3 regions of the Modestobacter sp. KNN46-3 genome follow, and region 3 is predicted to be linked to each of the others. Evidence: predicted binding sites of a transcription regulator. Region 3 holds the regulator's gene; each other region holds the start of a gene.
The links. The regulator LexA, encoded in region 3, represses DNA repair genes until DNA is damaged. The targets are predictions, from matches to a motif close to TCGAACANNTGTTCGA.
Positions count from the first base shown of each region.

Region 1: a site for LexA is predicted at 3,202-3,217, ahead of dnaB (replicative DNA helicase). Genes of this name have one in related genera too.
Region 2: a site for LexA is predicted at 947-962, ahead of G5C62_RS28760 (DUF222 domain-containing protein). Genes of this name have one in related genera too.

Region 1 is NZ_JAAKGN010000063.1:4,822-10,330, forward strand. Features, by position in the region: gene G5C62_RS14405 (glycosyltransferase family 87 protein) at 1-234, shown strand, start outside; gene G5C62_RS14410 (deoxyribonuclease IV) at 189-1,004, opposite strand; gene rpsF (30S ribosomal protein S6) at 1,176-1,463, shown strand; gene G5C62_RS14420 (single-stranded DNA-binding protein) at 1,466-1,972, shown strand; gene rpsR (30S ribosomal protein S18) at 2,005-2,241, shown strand; gene rplI (50S ribosomal protein L9) at 2,253-2,699, shown strand; gene dnaB (replicative DNA helicase) at 3,254-4,624, shown strand; gene G5C62_RS14440 (GNAT family N-acetyltransferase) at 4,641-4,997, shown strand; gene G5C62_RS14445 (hypothetical protein) at 5,102-5,509, shown strand, end outside.
Region 2 is NZ_JAAKGN010000144.1:2,954-8,462, forward strand. Features, by position in the region: gene G5C62_RS21570 (HNH endonuclease signature motif containing protein) at 1-471, opposite strand, end outside; gene G5C62_RS28760 (DUF222 domain-containing protein) at 402-929, opposite strand; gene G5C62_RS21575 (response regulator transcription factor) at 1,062-1,700, opposite strand; gene G5C62_RS21580 (sensor histidine kinase) at 1,765-3,000, opposite strand; gene G5C62_RS21585 (ABC transporter permease) at 2,997-3,821, opposite strand; gene G5C62_RS21590 (ABC transporter ATP-binding protein) at 3,818-4,720, opposite strand; gene G5C62_RS21595 (Ada metal-binding domain-containing protein) at 4,864-5,509, shown strand, end outside.
Region 3 is NZ_JAAKGN010000073.1:8,137-13,645, reverse strand. Features, by position in the region: gene G5C62_RS15605 (hypothetical protein) at 1-935, shown strand, start outside; gene lexA (transcriptional repressor LexA) at 963-1,790, opposite strand; gene G5C62_RS15595 (LysM peptidoglycan-binding domain-containing protein) at 2,060-2,638, shown strand; gene nrdR (transcriptional regulator NrdR) at 2,975-3,574, shown strand; gene G5C62_RS15585 (vitamin B12-dependent ribonucleotide reductase) at 3,705-5,509, shown strand, end outside.

The DNA of each region.
Region 1 (5,509 bases), on a different contig from region 3:
GACGTGGAGTGGTTCTACCTCGCCGTGGTGGTGCGCGACGTCGCCGTCCTCGTCCTGATGGCGCTGGTCGTGCGGGAGGTGTGGTCCCCGGACCGGGACCTGGTGCGGCGCAGCTGGCCGGGCACCGACGACCCCGCCGGCGGCGTCCTGGACCAGGCCCCCGACCGGTTCACGTTGCGCCGCAGGCCTCAGCCGGCGAGCGCTCCGCGCAGCAGGGTGATCTCCTCGGCGTGACCCGCGGTGTCCCCAGGGGTCTCCAGGACGACGGGGGCGCCGGCGGAGCGCGCCACGCCCACCAGCAGCTCCAGCGGGATCTCCCCGGCGGTCAGCGGTGCATGCCGGTCGCGACCGGAGCCGGCGGGGTCGCGGCTGTTGTTCAGGTGCACCAGGTCGATCCGGCCGGTGATCGCCCGGACGTCGTCCACGACCCGGGTCAGGTCCCAGCCCGCGGCCCAGGCGTGGCAGGTGTCCAGCACGAACCCCGCGCCGAACTCGCCCACGGCCTCCCACAGCCGGGCGACGGCGTCGAGCTCGCGGGCCATCGCGTTGTCCCCGCCGGCGGTGTTCTCGATGAGCACCGGGAGGCCGAAGCCGCCCTCGTCGGCCTGCCGGGCGAAGGTCTTCCGCCAGTTGTCGACCCCGGCCGACGGGTCGTCCTTCGCCAGCACGTGCCCGCCGTGCACCACCATGCCCCGGGCCCCGACGGCGGCCGACGCCTGGGCGTGCTGGCCGAGCAGCTTGCGGCTGGGGATCCGGATCCGGTTGTTCGTCGAGGCGACGTTGAGCACGTACGGGGCGTGCACGAACACGGCGACGTCGGAGTCGAGCAGCGCCTCGGCGTCCGGGCGCGGCTTGGGTGCCTTCCAGCCCTGGGGATCGGCGAGGAACACCTGCACCGCGTCGGCGTCCAGCTCGGCGGCGCGGGCCAGCGGGCCGCCGTCGGCCAGCTCGTTGTCCTCGGTCAGGCCCGGTCCGACGTGCACGCCGATCAGCTGTTCGGTCACCCGGGGAGCGTAGATCGCCGGTCCGACGCATACGTCCTGTCGAGGGCGCTGGTAGCCTGGCCGGTGCGCGTCCTCTCCTGCTCCGAAGCAGGTCCGGGCGCGCGACGCATGTACGACCCTCCTGCTGCAGACACCCTGCGGCCGCTGAGACCAGAGGAGGTGGGGTTCTCCGTGCGTAACTACGAACTGATGATCATCCTCGACCCTGAGCTCGAGGAGCGGACCATCGCTCCCAGCCTGGATCGTTTCCTGACCGTCGTCACCAACTCCGGTGGCACCGTCAAGACGGAGATCTGGGGCCGCCGTCGGCTGGCCTACGAGATCGACAAGAAGGCCGAGGGCATCTACGCCATCGTCGACATCCAGGCCGAGCCGGCCGCCGTCGCCGAGCTGGACCGTCAGCTGAACCTCAACGAGTCCATCCTGCGCACCAAGCTGATGCGCCCCGAGGCTCACTGACCATGGCCGGCGAGACCGTCATCACCGTCATCGGGAACCTGACGGCCGACCCGGAGCTGCGGTTCACCCCGTCCGGCGCCGCCGTCGCCAACTTCACCGTCGCCTCGACGCCCCGCACCTTCGACCGTCAGTCGCAGGAGTGGAAGGACGGCGAAGCGCTGTTCCTCCGCTGCAACGTCTGGCGCCAGGCGGCGGAGAACGTCGCCGAGTCGCTCACCCGCGGTTCGCGGGTCATCGTGTCGGGCCGGCTGAAGCAGCGGTCCTTCGACACGAAGGAAGGCGAGAAGCGCACCGTCATCGAGCTGGAGGTCGACGAGATCGGCCCCTCCCTGCGGTACGCCACCGCCAAGGTCACCCGCGCTGCGCGCAGCGAGGGTGGCGGCGGCGGGTTCGGCGGCGGCGGCGGCAACAGCGGTGGCGGCAGTGGCGGTGGCGGTGGCTTCTCCGGTGGCGGAGCCAGCGACCCCTGGTCCACCCCGCCGGCGTCCTCCGACGAACCGCCTTTTTGATCCCCCCTCTGTACTGATCTCTGGAGAACCCAGTGCCCAAGCCTCCCCCCCGCAAGATCAAGAAGAAGGTCTGCCAGTTCTGCAAGGACAAGGCGACCTACATCGACTACAAGGACACGACCCTGCTGCGGAAGTTCATCTCCGACCGCGGCAAGATCCGTGCCCGCCGCGTCAGCGGCAACTGCAGCCAGCACCAGCGTGACGTCGCCGTGGCCGTGAAGAACAGCCGCGAGATGGCACTGCTGCCCTACACCTCCACGGCGCGCTGATCATGAGCACCATGAAGCTGATCCTCACGCAGGAGGTCACCGGTCTCGGGTCCTCCGGCGACACCGTCGAGGTCAAGGGCGGGTACGCCCGCAACTACCTCCTGCCCCGCGGGCTGGCCATGCTGGCCACCCGAGGTGCCGAGAAGCAGGTCAACAGCCTGCGCCGGGCGCGCGCTGCGCGCGACGTGCGTTCGCTCGAGGAGGCCCAGGCGGTCGCCGGTCAGCTCGCGCAGCTGACCGTCACGCTGCCGGCCCGCTCCGGTGACGGTGGCCGGCTCTTCGGCCGCATCACCACCGCCGACGTCGCCGCCGCGGTGACCTCGGCCGGTGGCCCGGAGCTCGACCGTCGCCGGATCGAGCTGCCCAGCAGCATCAAGAGCCTCGGCACCCACACCGTCACGGTGCGGGTCCACCCCGAGGTCTCCGTGCCGGTGACCGTGGACGTCGTCGCCGGCTGATCCACAGCACTGTCCCCACGAGGGGCGTCGGACTCCGGTCCGGCGCCCCTCGTGGCGTTCCCGGGGTCTCCTGGGCGTCCTCCCGTGTCGACACGGGCGCCGTCCCTCCGTGGACGGCAGGTGAACGGCGCCCCCGACCCGGGTGGCACCGCGCAGCGCCGCCGAGCCTCGGGGACGACGCCCCTACCACCGACCCGTTACGCGTGTGACCTGCGGGGATCCGCCGACACGCCCGGGCGGCGAGTTCTGCGACGAGTTCCCGGATTTCTCCTGTCCACACCCCGGGAGAGGCTCCGGCGCAGGTGACGAGGGGGTGGCGGGGACGCGACGTCCGCGGGTCCACCACGGTCTCCACACGGTGACCGCCTCTGTCCACCGACTTGTCCACAAGTTGTGCAGATCGGCGTGCACAGCGGTGTTGGACGCGCCCCCTCCCGGGTTCCTAACGTCACCCCCAGCTACCGCCGGGCACGAACTGTCGGCGCCCGGTGGTAGCTGTTGTCCGAACGCACGTTCGAACGGCAGCAAGAGCAGGGGACGAGGAGAACATCAGCGTGGCGGTCGTCGACGACATCAGCAGGCCGAGGGTCACGGCTCCGGAGTACGACCGGCAGCCCCCTCAGGACGTCGCTGCCGAGCAGTCGGTCCTGGGCGGCATGCTGATGAGCAAGGACGCGATCGCCGACGTGGTCGAGGTCCTGGCGGGCCCGGACTTCTACCGCCCGGCCCACCAGGTCGTCTTCGACGTCATCCTCGACCTGTACGGCCGGGGTGAGCCCGCCGACGCGATCACCGTCGCCGCGGAGCTGAACCGCACCGACCAGCTGTCGAAGATGGGCGGCGCGGTCTACCTGCACACGCTCATCGCCTCCACCCCGACCGCGGCGAACGCCGGGTACTACGCGGCGATCGTCGCGGAGCAGGCGGTGCTGCGGCGGCTGGTCGAGGCCGGCACCCGGGTCGTGCAGCTCGGTTACGGCGCGGCCGGCGGGAAGGGCGACGTCGACGACATCGTCGACCGCGCCCAGCAGGAGATCTACGACGTCACCGAGAAGCGGATGAGCGAGGACTACTCCCGCCTCGCCGACGTCCTGCAGCCGACGATGGACGAGCTCGACGCGATCGCCTCCCGTGGCGGGACGGCGCGGGGTGTCCCCACCGGCATCCGTGACCTCGACGAGCTCACCAACGGCCTGCAGTCCGGCCAGATGGTGGTCATCGCCGCCCGCCCCGGTGTCGGCAAGAGCACGCTGGGGCTGGACATCGCCCGCTCGGCCACGGTGAAGCACCACATGCCGGCGGCGATCTTCTCGCTCGAGATGAGCAAGCACGAGATCACCATGCGTCTGCTGTCGGCCGAGGCGAAGGTGCCGCTGCACCACATGCGCGCCGGCACGCTGTCGGACGAGGACTGGTCGAAGCTGGCCCGCCGGATGGGCGAGATCGCCGACGCCCCGCTCTACATCGACGACTCCCCCAACATGACGATGATGGAGATCCGGGCCAAGGCGCGGCGGCTCAAGCAGCGCAACGACCTCAAGCTCATCGTCATCGACTACCTGCAGCTGATGACGTCGGGCAAGAAGGTGGAGAGCCGCCAGCAGGAGGTCTCGGAGTTCTCCCGTGCGCTGAAGCTGCTGGCCAAGGAGCTCGAGCTGCCGGTGATCGCGATGAGCCAGCTGAACCGTGGCTCGGAGCAGCGTCAGGACAAGAAGCCGATGCTCTCCGACCTCCGTGAGTCCGGCTCGATCGAGCAGGACGCCGACATGGTGATGATGATCCACCGCGAGGACATGTACGAGAAGGAGTCCCCGCGGGCCGGCGAGGCCGACATCATGCTGGTCAAGCACCGCAACGGCCCCACCGCGAACGTCACCGTCGCCTTCCAGGGCCACTACAGCCGCTTCGTCGACATGGCCAACTGATCCCTGGGGCGCCGGGGTGCACGAGGACGGCGCCGGCCTGCGGCCCGAGGACGACGTCGAGACGCCGGAGGGGTTCGCGGCCTGGGTGCAGCGGCTGCGTGCGGAGTCGGACCCGGGGCGGCCCATCGCCGAGGGGCGCGTGCACTGCACCTACTGGTGGATCGTCGAGGGCGACACCGTGCTGGGGGCCATCGCGCTGCGCCACCAGCTCAACGACTTCCTGCTCCGGGCCGGCGGTCACATCGGGTACGGCATCCGCCCCTCGGACCAGGCCTCGGCGCGGGCGATCGAGGGGGCGGGCGGGCTCCTGGAGGACGTCCGGGACACCGAGTTGGGCCGCACCCGGCGGTACTGGGTCCCGCTCCCCCGCTGACCGCCGTTCACTCGATCGGGGATACGAGACCCGGGCGACTCAACCTGCGGCGCCCTGCTGCCGATGCTCCAGGCAACGCTCCATCCACGACCTGGAGGTCACCTGTGTTCTCGCTCCTCTCCGGCCTGCTCGCCAAGGCCCTCTCCGCCTCACTGGCCGCCAAGGTGGCCGCCGGCGCGACGGCCGTCGTCGTGGCCGGTGGCGGCGCTGCGGTGACCACCCAGGTGGTCACCGCCGCCGCCGAGCCGACGACGTCGGAGGTCAGCACCACGGAGGACACCGACGTCACCGACCCCACGGACGTCGGTGACCCGACCGTGACCCCGGAGACCACGGAGCCGACCGCCACCCCCGAGGCGCCGGAGACCGAGGAGCCCACGGCCGACCCGGTCACCGAGCCGGCGCCCGAGCCGGAGCCGGAGGGGACCGAGGAGCCCACGGCCCCCGAGGTGCCGGCCGAGCCGTCGGCCCCGGCCAACCACGGGCAGGCCGTCTCGTCGGTCGCCAAGTCC
Region 2 (5,509 bases), on a different contig from region 3:
GTGGTCCCGGCCCAGATCCAGCGGCACTCCGCCGGGGCCCATCACGATCCGGGAGATGCTGCCGTCACAGGCCAGGTACCGGGCCCGCGCCGCGGAGATCGTCGCCCCGAAGCCCATCTCCCCCGCACCGGCGCCGGTGGCCGGGTCGACCAGGTCGTCCAGGTCGATGCCGACGACCACGTGCGGCTTGACGGTCCGCAGGATCGGCAGCTGCCCGGAGGCCAGCTGGTTGTCACACAGCTGCACCAGCGCGTCGGCGTTCTGCTGGGTGCGGGTGCGGTCGTCCCCCTTGGGCCGGTCGGCCTGCACGATCGACTCGACCGCCGCCTGCACCTTCTCCCCACCGACGGCATCCAGGTCGAACCGGCCGGTGACACTCCCATCGGCGTGCTTGACCATCGTCAGCCGACGCCCCTCGGTCGGATCCGGCTCCGGGCCATCAGGGTCGAGGGCGTCGTCGAAGGCCTGCACCGCGGCGGCCAGCGACTCGTGCGGGGACTCTCTGCAGCTACCTGCGCCCACACCCGATCGAACGCGCCCAGGTCGATGCCCTGCTCCTCGGCCCGGGCCACCTCACCGGCCCCGATCTTCTCGGCGACCACGTTCACCTGCGCCGCGGTGATGTCACCGCTGACGAACCCGGCCGCCAGCACCGGGAAGCGCTCCAGCACCCGCCCCGACCGCACGATCCGCGACGCCTCCGCCTGCGACAGCCGCGCGTGCCCGATCAGCCACGACCGCATCGACTTCAACCCGTCGCGCTCCGCCGCCTGCATGACGTCCGCACGCCGAACCGTGCGGGTCAACTCCGCCGACGCACGGTTGACCAGCTGCACCAGGAACGCCGTCCGGTCCAGCACCTGCCCGTCCGTGAGCGAGTGCAGATCGTCCGACGCGAGGGCGTCCAGAGCTGAGTGCAACTCGCTCACGACACCTCCCGCATCATTCGAACGTGTGTACGAATGATATCGCCTCAGAGGCGCCTGCACCACACAAACACGCTGGTCAGAAGCTTGTCCACAGATGTGCGCAGCCCCTTGACGGACCAAGGGGGAACCCCGTCACCCGGCCGAGCCGGGTCCCGGCAGCAGGCCGCGTTCGACCGCGACCAGGACCGCCCGGGTGCGGTCGTCGACCCCGAGCTTGGCGAACACCCGCAGCAGGTGCGTCTTCACCGTCGCCTCACCGATGAACAGCTCCCGGCCGATGTCGGCGTTGGTCAGCCCGCGCGCCACCCCGGACAGCACCTGCAGCTCCCGGGCCGTTGGCGTCTCGACCGCCGGTGCCCGCATCCGCGAGACCAGCCGGGCCGCGACCGGCGGCGCCAGCACCGTCTCCCCACGGGCCGCCGCCCGCACCGCGTCGGCCAGCTGCGGCAGCGGGGTGTCCTTGAGCAGGTAGCCGGTCGCCCCGGCCTCGACCGCGCGCACGATGTCGGCGTCGGTGTCGTAGGTGGTCAGCACCAGCACCCGCACACCCGGGTGCGCGGCGGCGATCCGGCCGGTGGCCGTCACGCCGTCCATCCGGGGCATCCGCAGGTCCATCAGGACGACGTCCGGTGAGTGCTCGGCGACCGCCGCCAGCGCGGCCAGCCCGTCGCCGGCCTCCCCCACGACCTCCAGGTCCGGCTGGGCGGCCAGCCAGCCGACCAGCCCGCCGCGCACGACAGGGTGGTCGTCCACCACCAGGATCCTGATCACGCTCGCTCCGTCCCGGTCGCCGGCGCGCCCCCGGGTGCGCGCTCGACCCGCGCCTCCGCGGTGGTCATCGCGCCGGCACCTGCACCGTCACCCGGGTGCCCTCCCCCGGCGCCGAGACGACGTCGACCGCGCCGCCCACCTGCTCGGCCCGGTCCCGCAGCCCGGCCAACCCGACCCCGGCCGCAGCCTCCGGGTCGAAGCCCACCCCGTCGTCGGAGACGTGCACCGACACCTGCCCCGCCTCCCCCACCCCGATCCGCAGCACCACCGCGCTGGCCGCGGCGTGCCGCCGGACGTTGGCCAGCGCCTCCTGCGCTCCCCGCAGCAGCACGATCTCCTCCGCCCGGGTCAGGCCGACGTCGTCCGCCAGCGCAGCAGTGTCCAGCCGGGTGGGCAGGCCGGTCTCCCGGCCGAACCGCTCGGCGAGCCGTTCCAGCGCCTCCCGCAACGTCGAGGAGTCCAGCGCCACCGGCGCGAAGGCGGCGACCATCGCCCGGGCCTCGGCCAGGTTCTCCCGGGCGACCTCCTCGATCAGCGCCACCCGCTCCGCGGCCGCACCCGGGTCGCCGGGCAGCTGGGCCGCCGCGGTCTGGGCCAGGACGACGATGCTCGTGTAGCCCTGCGCGAGGGTGTCGTGCACCTCCCGGGCCCAGCGCTCCCGTTCCGCCGCGACGCCCTGCTCGCGGTGCGCGGCGGCCAGCTCGGCGCGGGTCGACTCCAGCTCCCGGATCAGCAGCGCCCGCTCGCGGCTCTGCTCCAGGACCCGGGTGACCCACAGACCCATCGCCACGCTGAACGCCGCGCCCACCAGGGTCTGCCCCGGCCCGGACATCGGCTCGGTGCCCTCCCGCCAGTGGACCAGCGGGCCCAGGGTGGCCGCGACCGTCAGCGCGCCGGTCCACAGCAGCCCCACCTGGACCGACTCGGCAAGGAACCACACCTGCGGGAACGCCAGGAACATCAGGAAGAGCAGCTCGGGGAACTCCCAGGCCAGCACCCCGACCGCCCCGACGAGCACCGCCAGGTAGGCCGTGGCCCGGCGCTGGTCCCGGCTGGTGACGGCGGGCGCACCGAGCGTCGCATAGGCCACGACCAGCACGCCGAGAGCGCTGAGCAGCACCGCCCGGGAGCCGACGTCGCTCAGCAGCGTGTCCAGGACCGCCAGTGAGACGAACAGCCCGAAGGCGACGTGCAGCACCAGCACGGTGACCCGCCACCCCCGCTCGGACAGCGGCGGTCCGCCGTCGTCCCCACCGGGCGGGGGGACGACGGCGGACCGGAGCCGGGAGCCGACGGTCATCCGTCGGCCCGGCGCCAGCGGAACGTGCGCACGCACACCATGACGCCGATGATCACCCATGCCACCAGCACCAGGGCGGTCATCCCGTGCTCCCATCCGCCGGCGACATCGAACGCGTCCGCCTGCTCGGGCAGGAACGCCGAGCGCATCCCCTGGGTCAGCCACTTCAGCGGGAACACCGCGGCGACCTGCTGCATCCAGCCCGGCAGCTCGGGGAAGGCGAAGAACACGCCGGAGAAGAACTGCAGCACGATCGCGAACGCCGAGATCGAGGTGGTCAGCGAACTCGCGCTGCCCGGCAGCGCCGAGACCGCGATGCCGAGCACCGTGCCGGCCAGCGCGCCGAGCGCGGCGACCCAGAGGAACGTCAGCCAGTGCCCCAGGTCGACCGGCAGCGGCACGTCGTAGCCGTAGCGGGCCACCGGCAGCAGCAGCGCCAGCTGCGCCGCGGTCGTCACCAGCACCTGCCCGGCCTTGCCGGCGAAGTAGGCCGCCGGCGGGGTGCCCAGGAGCTGCAGCCGCTCCAGCTGGCCGGCCTCGCGCTCGGCGGCGATCGCCGTCCCGACCGCCTGGAAGCTGGTCAGCATGATGCCGGTGGCCGCGATCCCGGCCAGGAAGTACTGCGGGAACGGCACCCCGCCGGGCAGCACGTCACCGCCGAGCACCGAGCCGAAGACGATCATCATCACGACCGGGTAGGCGAAGGAGAACACCACCTGCTGGCGCTCGCGGGCGAACAGCCGCAGCTCCACGCCGACCCGGGCCAGCGCGATGCGGGCGGTCGACGGCGGTGCCGGGCGAGCAGCGGTCAGGACGGTCATCGGGTCTCTCCTCCATGGGTGGCGACCAACTGGAGGTAGACGTCCTCCAGGTCGGGGCGGGTGACGGTGAGGCCGGGGACCTCGGCGTGCGGATGGGCGGCGAGCAGGTCGCGCAGGACGGCGGCCGGCGTCTCGGTGGGCACGGCGCGCCAGCCGCCGTCGTCCCGCCAGCGGACCGTGGCCTCCCGGCGCAGCGCGGCGCCGAGCTCGGCCGGCGGGGCGACCTCGACCAGCCGGCCACCGGCGATCACCCCGACCCGGTCGGCGAGCTCGGCGGCCTCGTCGAGGTAGTGGGTGGTCAGCAGGACCGTCGTCCCACCGGCCCGCAGGTCACGCACGAGCTGCCAGAACTGCCGGCGGGCCACCGGGTCCATCCCGGTCGTCGGTTCGTCGAGGAAGACCAGCTCGGGCCGGCCCTGCACCCCGAGGGCGACGGCGAGCCGGCGCCGCTGGCCGCCGGAGAGCCGACCCACCCGGGTGTCGGCCTGCTCCTCCAGTCCGACGGCCGCGAGCAGCTCGTCGGTGGGCTGCGGCGTCGAGGTGTACCGGGCGAAGTGGTCGAGCGTCTCCCGGACGCTCAGCGCCTGGCCGGCGCCCTCTCCCTGGCTCACCACCCCGATCCGGGCCCGCCAGGCGCGACCCGCGGTGGCCGGGTCCTCCCCCAGCACCGCGACCTCGCCGGCGTCGCGCCGCCGCACGCCCTCGAGCACCTCGATCGTCGTGGTCTTGCCCGCGCCGTTGGGCCCGAGCAGCGCGAAGCACTCCCCGCGCCGCACCTCGAGGTCCAGTCCGTCGAGGACGGCCTTCCCCCCGTAGCTCTTCCGCAGCCCGCGGACCTCGACGGCCGGGGCTAGCCCGCCGGTCGTGGTCGGCGGGGGCGCTGCCTCCGTCATCGTCATGCCCCGAGCCTGTCGCCGCGCCAGACCCGCCGGGACCACCGGAGCGTGGGTCGCCCGTCCACCGATCGGTGGACGGCGGAGGCCGCCACCGCCGTGTCCGAAAGCCGCCAGTCGACCGGGTGGGACGGTGCCATGCTCGTGTCATGACCGAGGTGCTGGAACGGGGACGGCTCGACGTGGAGCACTGCTACCGCGCCGTCACCAGCCGCGACCCCCGCTTCGACGGGTGGTTCGTCACCGCGGTGCACACGACCGGCATCTACTGCCGCCCCTCCTGCCCGGCGCGCACGCCGCTGGAGCACAACGTCTCCTTCCACACCACCGCCGCCTCGGCCCAGGCGGCCGGCTTCCGCGCCTGCCGCCGCTGCCGCCCGGACGCCGTCCCCGGGTCGCCGGAGTGGGACGTCCGCGCCGACGTCGTCGCCCGGGCGATGCGGCTGATCGCCGACGGCGAGGTCGAGCGCGGCGGTGTCGGCGGGCTGGCGGCGCGGCTGGGCTACTCCGAGCGCCAGCTGCACCGGCTGCTCACCACCGAGCTGGGGGTCGGCCCGCTGGCGCTGGCCCGCGCGCAGCGCGCCCAGACCGCCCGGCTGCTGATCGAGACCACCCTGCTGCCGATGGCCGACGTCGCGTTCGCGGCCGGCTTCGCCAGCATCCGGCAGTTCAACGACACGGTGCGGTCGGTCTTCGGGACGACGCCCTCCGCGCTCCGCCCGGCCACCCCGCGCAGCGACGGCGGCGCCCCCGGCTGGCTGACCCTGCGGCTGGCCGCCCGCGCGCCGTTCGCCG
Region 3 (5,509 bases):
CCCCGTACGGCGAGCCGACCACCCGGTGCGAGATCACCGACCCGCGGCTCCCGGAGCTCTCCGGCCTGGCCAGCGCCGGGGAGTCGATGCTCGCGATGAACGACGGCGGCGACCGCGCCGAGGTGCTGGTGCTCGACGGGGCCTGTGCGGTGGGGGAGGTGCGCACGGCGGAGGTCGACCCGTACGACCCCGAGGACCTCGCCCTCGCCGCTGACGGGACCATCTGGCTCGCCGACATCGGGGACAACGCGCAGAGCCGGGAGACGGTGGCGCTGATCGGTCTGCGCCCCGACGGGACCACCGTGCTGACCAGGCTCACCTACCCCGACGGTGCGCACGACGCGGAGGCGCTCCTGCTCGCGCCCGACGGCACCCCGTACCTGGTGACCAAGGAGGTGCTGGGCGCGAGCTCCGTGTACCGCCCCGATGCGCCCCTCGCCGACGGAGCCACCGTGCCGATGAGCGAGGTGGCGGCGCTCGGGTTCACGTTGACCGGCACCCCGGGCGGCCCGGTGGGTCGGGCCGGCCAGTTGCTGGTCACCGGTGGCGCCGTGTCCGCGGACGGCTCGCGGATCGCCCTGCGGACCTACACCGACGCCTATGTCTGGCCGCTGAGCGGCTCGGACGTCGCCGGTGCGTTGGCCGGGCCCCCGGTGCGGGTGCCGTTGCCGGAGGCTCCGCAGGGTGAGGCCATCGCCTTCGCGGCGAACGACCGGGACCTGCTCGTCGCCGGCGAGGGGCTCCCTGCGGTGGTCACCCAGGTGTCGGCCACCGGTGACCTGACGGGGGCGGCCCCGGCGGAGCCCACCGAGGCTGCCGCCGGGTCGCTGGCGACCGCCGGTGGGGTCGAGCCGCTGACCGCCGGTCTCGTCGCCGCGGCCGTGGCCACCGTGCTCGTGTGGGTCGGCGGCAAGCTCCGGCGGCGCCCGGCCTGAGCACGAGCCCGGCGCCGCTGCCCGAGGTCAGACCCGGCGGAGCACGGTGACGACCCGGCCGAGGACCGTCGCGTCGTCGCCCGGGATGGGCTCGTACGCGGCGTTGTGTGGCATCAGCCACACGTGCCCGTCGCGCCGCTTGTAGGTCTTCACCGTCGCCTCGCCGTCGATCATCGCGGCGACGATCTCGCCGTTCTCCGCGGTCGGCTGCTGCCGGACGACGACCCAGTCGCCGTCGCAGATCGCCGCGTCGACCATCGAGTCGCCCGCGACCTTCAGCATGAACAGGGTGCCCTCGCCGACCAGCTCGCGGGGGAGGGGGAAGACGTCTTCGACCGCCTGCTCGGCCAGGACCGGACCACCGGCGGCGATCCGGCCGACGAGGGGCACGTACGTGGGTCGGGGGGCGGAGGCGTCGTCGACGCCACTGGCTGCGCCGGACCCGGCCAGTGCCTCGGCCGCGGTCTCGTTCGTCGTCGTCGCGGTGCCGTCGCCGGGGAGGCGCACGTCGAGTGCGCGCGGCCGGTTCGGGTCACGGCGCAGCCAGCCCTTGCGCTGCAGCACCGACAACTGGTGGGCCACGGACGAGGCGGAGGAGAGGCCGACCGCCTCGCCGATCTCGCGGACCGAGGGCGGGTAGCCGCGACGCTCGATCGAGTCACGGATGACCTCGAGCACCCGGCGCTGCCGCTGGGTCAGGCCGTCGCCGTCGGCGGCCCGGTCGGGGAACTCCCGCACCGCCGCACCCGCTCCCGCCGCAGCGGTGGGCGCTGCGCCGTCGGCTGATGCCGTGCCGGACGCTCCACGCCGCGAAGGGCTCTTGCCGCCGCGCGCCTTCGGGCCGTCGACCGCCATGTGTCCTCCTCGTCCGGCTGCCTCGGCAGCAGTCCCCGGTGGCGCCCTGCCGTACCGACGGCCGTGTCGCCACGGCGAGCCGGGACCGCGGACGCCGTCCTCGATCGCCTCGGAACCGTATCGCCTCCGGCCGCTCCGTTCAAACAGGTGTTCGAAGAAGTCGCCGTGTCGGCGTGTTCCTGTCGGTGGCGTGCGGTAGACATCGCCCAGACGTTCCGTTCGAACGTCTGTTCGACAACCCGGTACCGCGAGACCCCTGGAGCACCCCGATGGCCAGTCCGCAGCTCGAGCTCCCCGTGGCCGCCCCGGCCTCGATGGCGGTCGTGCTCCCGTTCCCGGGGGCGCGTCAGGTGGCGCGCTCGCCCCGGTCCGTGGTGCACGGTCAGCCTGCACCCCTGCCCCGGGTGGCTCGTCCGGCGGCGGGCCGGCGAGGCGCCGGGCAGCCCGACGTGCGCCCTGGTCGACTGGTCGGCGTCGCGGGCGGGGCTGGGGTGGGCGGCGCGGGCTGCGCGAGGCGCACGGGAGCGGTCGGCGGTGCCGTCGCCCCCGGTGCGCAAGCGCCGTTGCGGCTGACCCGGCGCGGGCGGCGAGTGGTCGCCGGGCTGTCCATCGCCTTCGGGGTGTCCGTCGCCGCGGTGACGTTCGCCGCCGAGTCCGGCGGCCCCGGCGGCGGCCTGGAGCTGGCCGGTTCGACGACGGTCGTCGTCCAGTCCGGGGACACCCTGTGGTCGATCGCCGGCGAGATCGCCCCGGAGGAGGACCGGCGTGCCGTCGTCGACGCGCTCCTCGACGTGAACGGGCTCTCCGACGTCGACCTCGTGCCCGGCCAGGTGCTCGAGCTGCCCTGACCGGCGGCGCGCTGGGGCACGCCCCGGTGTGAAGGGCCCGTCAGAGGCCCTGGTGGTTGTGGCGGGAGGGGCTCCGAGGGGCGCCCGGGTCAGATGCGGAAGACGACACGCTCGCCAGGGCTTGCACACCTGTAGGGGTGGTCGTACGGTTCCACCACAACATCTAGTAGTTACAGAGCTGTAAGCCATCCACAGCCGTTCCACACGTTGTCCCCGGCGCATCCACCGGATGTCCCCGGCGCAGTCCACAGCACGGCCATCGGGTCAGGGCCCGGTCACGGTGTCACGACGCCGCGGCGAGACCTCGCGCGACACCTCGGGAAGGAGGAGATCGACATGCGCTGTCCCTTCTGCCACAACCCCGACAGCCGGGTCATCGACTCGCGGGAGACCGACGAGGGGGCGACCACCCGCCGTCGACGCTCCTGCCCGGGCTGCGGCCGCCGCTTCACCACCGTGGAGGAGGCCGTCCTCGCCGTCGTCAAGCGCAGCGGCGTGAGCGAGCCCTTCGCCCGCGGCAAGGTCGTCGCCGGGGTGCGGCGGGCCTGCCAAGGGCGGCCGGTCGACGAGCACCAGCTGGCCCTGCTGGCCCAGCAGGTCGAGGACGCGGTGCGGGCCACCGGCTGCGCCGAGATCCCCAGCCACGAGGTCGGTCTGGCCATCCTCGGTCCGCTGCGCGACCTCGACGAGGTCGCCTACCTCCGCTTCGCCAGCGTCTACCGCAGCTTCTCCTCGGTCGCCGACTTCGAGAAGGAGATCGCCGAGCTGCGCGCCGCACCGGCCCGGAGCACTCCCCGTGCCGGTGACGCGCCAGCCGTCGAGCGCGACGCCGTCGACGGCGACCAGGAGACCTCCGCGACCGAGAGCCCCGCGACCGGGACCGCCACCCGCCGGCGAGCCACCGAGCGGCCGCGACCGGCCGACACCGGCCCATGAGAACTGTCCGACCCCTCCGCTAGACAGGTCTCGACGAGGAGACCGCACGACCCGGCTCCGGCACCCGCCGGCTTCCCCAGCCGCTCCGCCCGCACCACCGCACCAGTCCGACCCAGGGAGCCCTCGCACGATGACCGAGACAGCCGACCGCCTCACCACCAGCCGGAACCGCCGCACCGCCAAGGCCCCCAGCCGGGGGAAGGGCCTGAAGGTCAAGCGCGTGTTCACCACCGCGGGGGTGCACCCCTACGACGAGGTCGTGTGGGAGCGCCGCGACGTCGTCATGACCAACTGGCGGGACGGCTCGATCAACTTCGAGCAGCGCGGGGTCGAGTTCCCGGCCGAGTGGAGCATCAACGCCACCAACATCGTCACCACCAAGTACTTCCGGGGCGCGGTCGGCAGCTCCCAGCGCGAGACGAGCCTGCGGCAGCTCATCGACCGGGTCGTCCTGACCTACGGCGCGGCCGGGCGTGAGCACGACTACTTCGCCAGCGAGGGCGACGCCGAGGTCTTCGAGCACGAGCTGACCTGGATGCTGCTGCACCAGGTGTTCAGCTTCAACTCGCCCGTCTGGTTCAACGTGGGCACGGCCTCCCCGCAGCAGGTCAGCGCCTGCTTCATCCTGGCCGTCGACGACACGATGGACTCGATCCTGAACTGGTACCGGGAAGAGGGCCTGATCTTCAAGGGCGGCTCCGGCGCCGGGCTCAACCTCTCCCGCATCCGCTCCTCCAAGGAGCTGCTCTCCTCCGGCGGCACGGCCTCCGGGCCGGTCTCCTTCATGCGCGGGGCCGACGCCTCCGCGGGCACGATCAAGTCCGGTGGCGCCACCCGCCGCGCGGCGAAGATGGTCGTCCTCGACATCGACCACCCCGACATCGAGGAGTTCATCGAGACCAAGGCGCGCGAGGAGGACAAGATCCGCGCGCTGCGGGACGCCGGGTACGACATGGACCTGGGCGGCAAGGACATCACCAGCGTCCAGTACCAGAACGCCAACAACTCCGTCCGGGTCAACGACGAGTTCATGCGCGCGGTCGAGGAGGGCACCGACTTCGGGCTGCGGGCCCGCGGCGACGGCTCGGTGATCGAGACCGTCGACGCCCGTGAGCTGTTCGGCAAGGTCACCAAGGCGGCCTGGGAGTGTGCTGACCCGGGCATCCAGTACGACGACACCATCAACGACTGGCACACCAACCCCGAGACGGGGCGGATCAACGCCTCGAACCCGTGCTCGGAGTACATGAGCCTCGACAACAGCTCGTGCAACCTGGCGTCGCTGAACCTCATGAAGTTCCTCAAGGACGACGGCACGTTCGACTCCAAGAACTTCGTGAAGGCCGTCGAGCTGATCATCACCGCGATGGACATCTCGATCTGCTTCGCCGACTTCCCGACCGCCCCGATCGGTGAGACCACCCGGGCCTACCGCCAGCTGGGCATCGGCTACGCCAACCTCGGCGCGATGCTCATGGCCACCGGTCACGCCTACGACTCCCGCGGCGGGCAGTCGCTGGCCGCCGCCATCACCTCGCTGATGACCGGTACCGCCTACCGTCGCTCGGCCGAGCTGGCCGGGGTCGTCGGTGCCTACGACGGCTACGCCCGCAACGCCGACGCCCATGCCCGGGTCATGCGCAAGCACGCTGCCGCCAACGACGCGATCCGCCCGGTCGGCGCCGACGATGCCGACGTGCTCAAGGCCGCGACCGCCGAGTGGCAGGAGTGCCTGGCGATCGGCACCGAGAACGGCTGGCGCAACGCGCAGGCCTCCGTGCTGGCCCCCACCGGCACGATCGGCTTCATGATGGACTGCGACACGACCGGCATCGAGCCGGACTTCTCGCTGGTCAAGTTCAAGAAGCTGGTCGGCGGCGGCTCCATGCAGATCGTCAACCAGACGGTGCCGCGGGCGCTGAAGAGCCTGGGCTA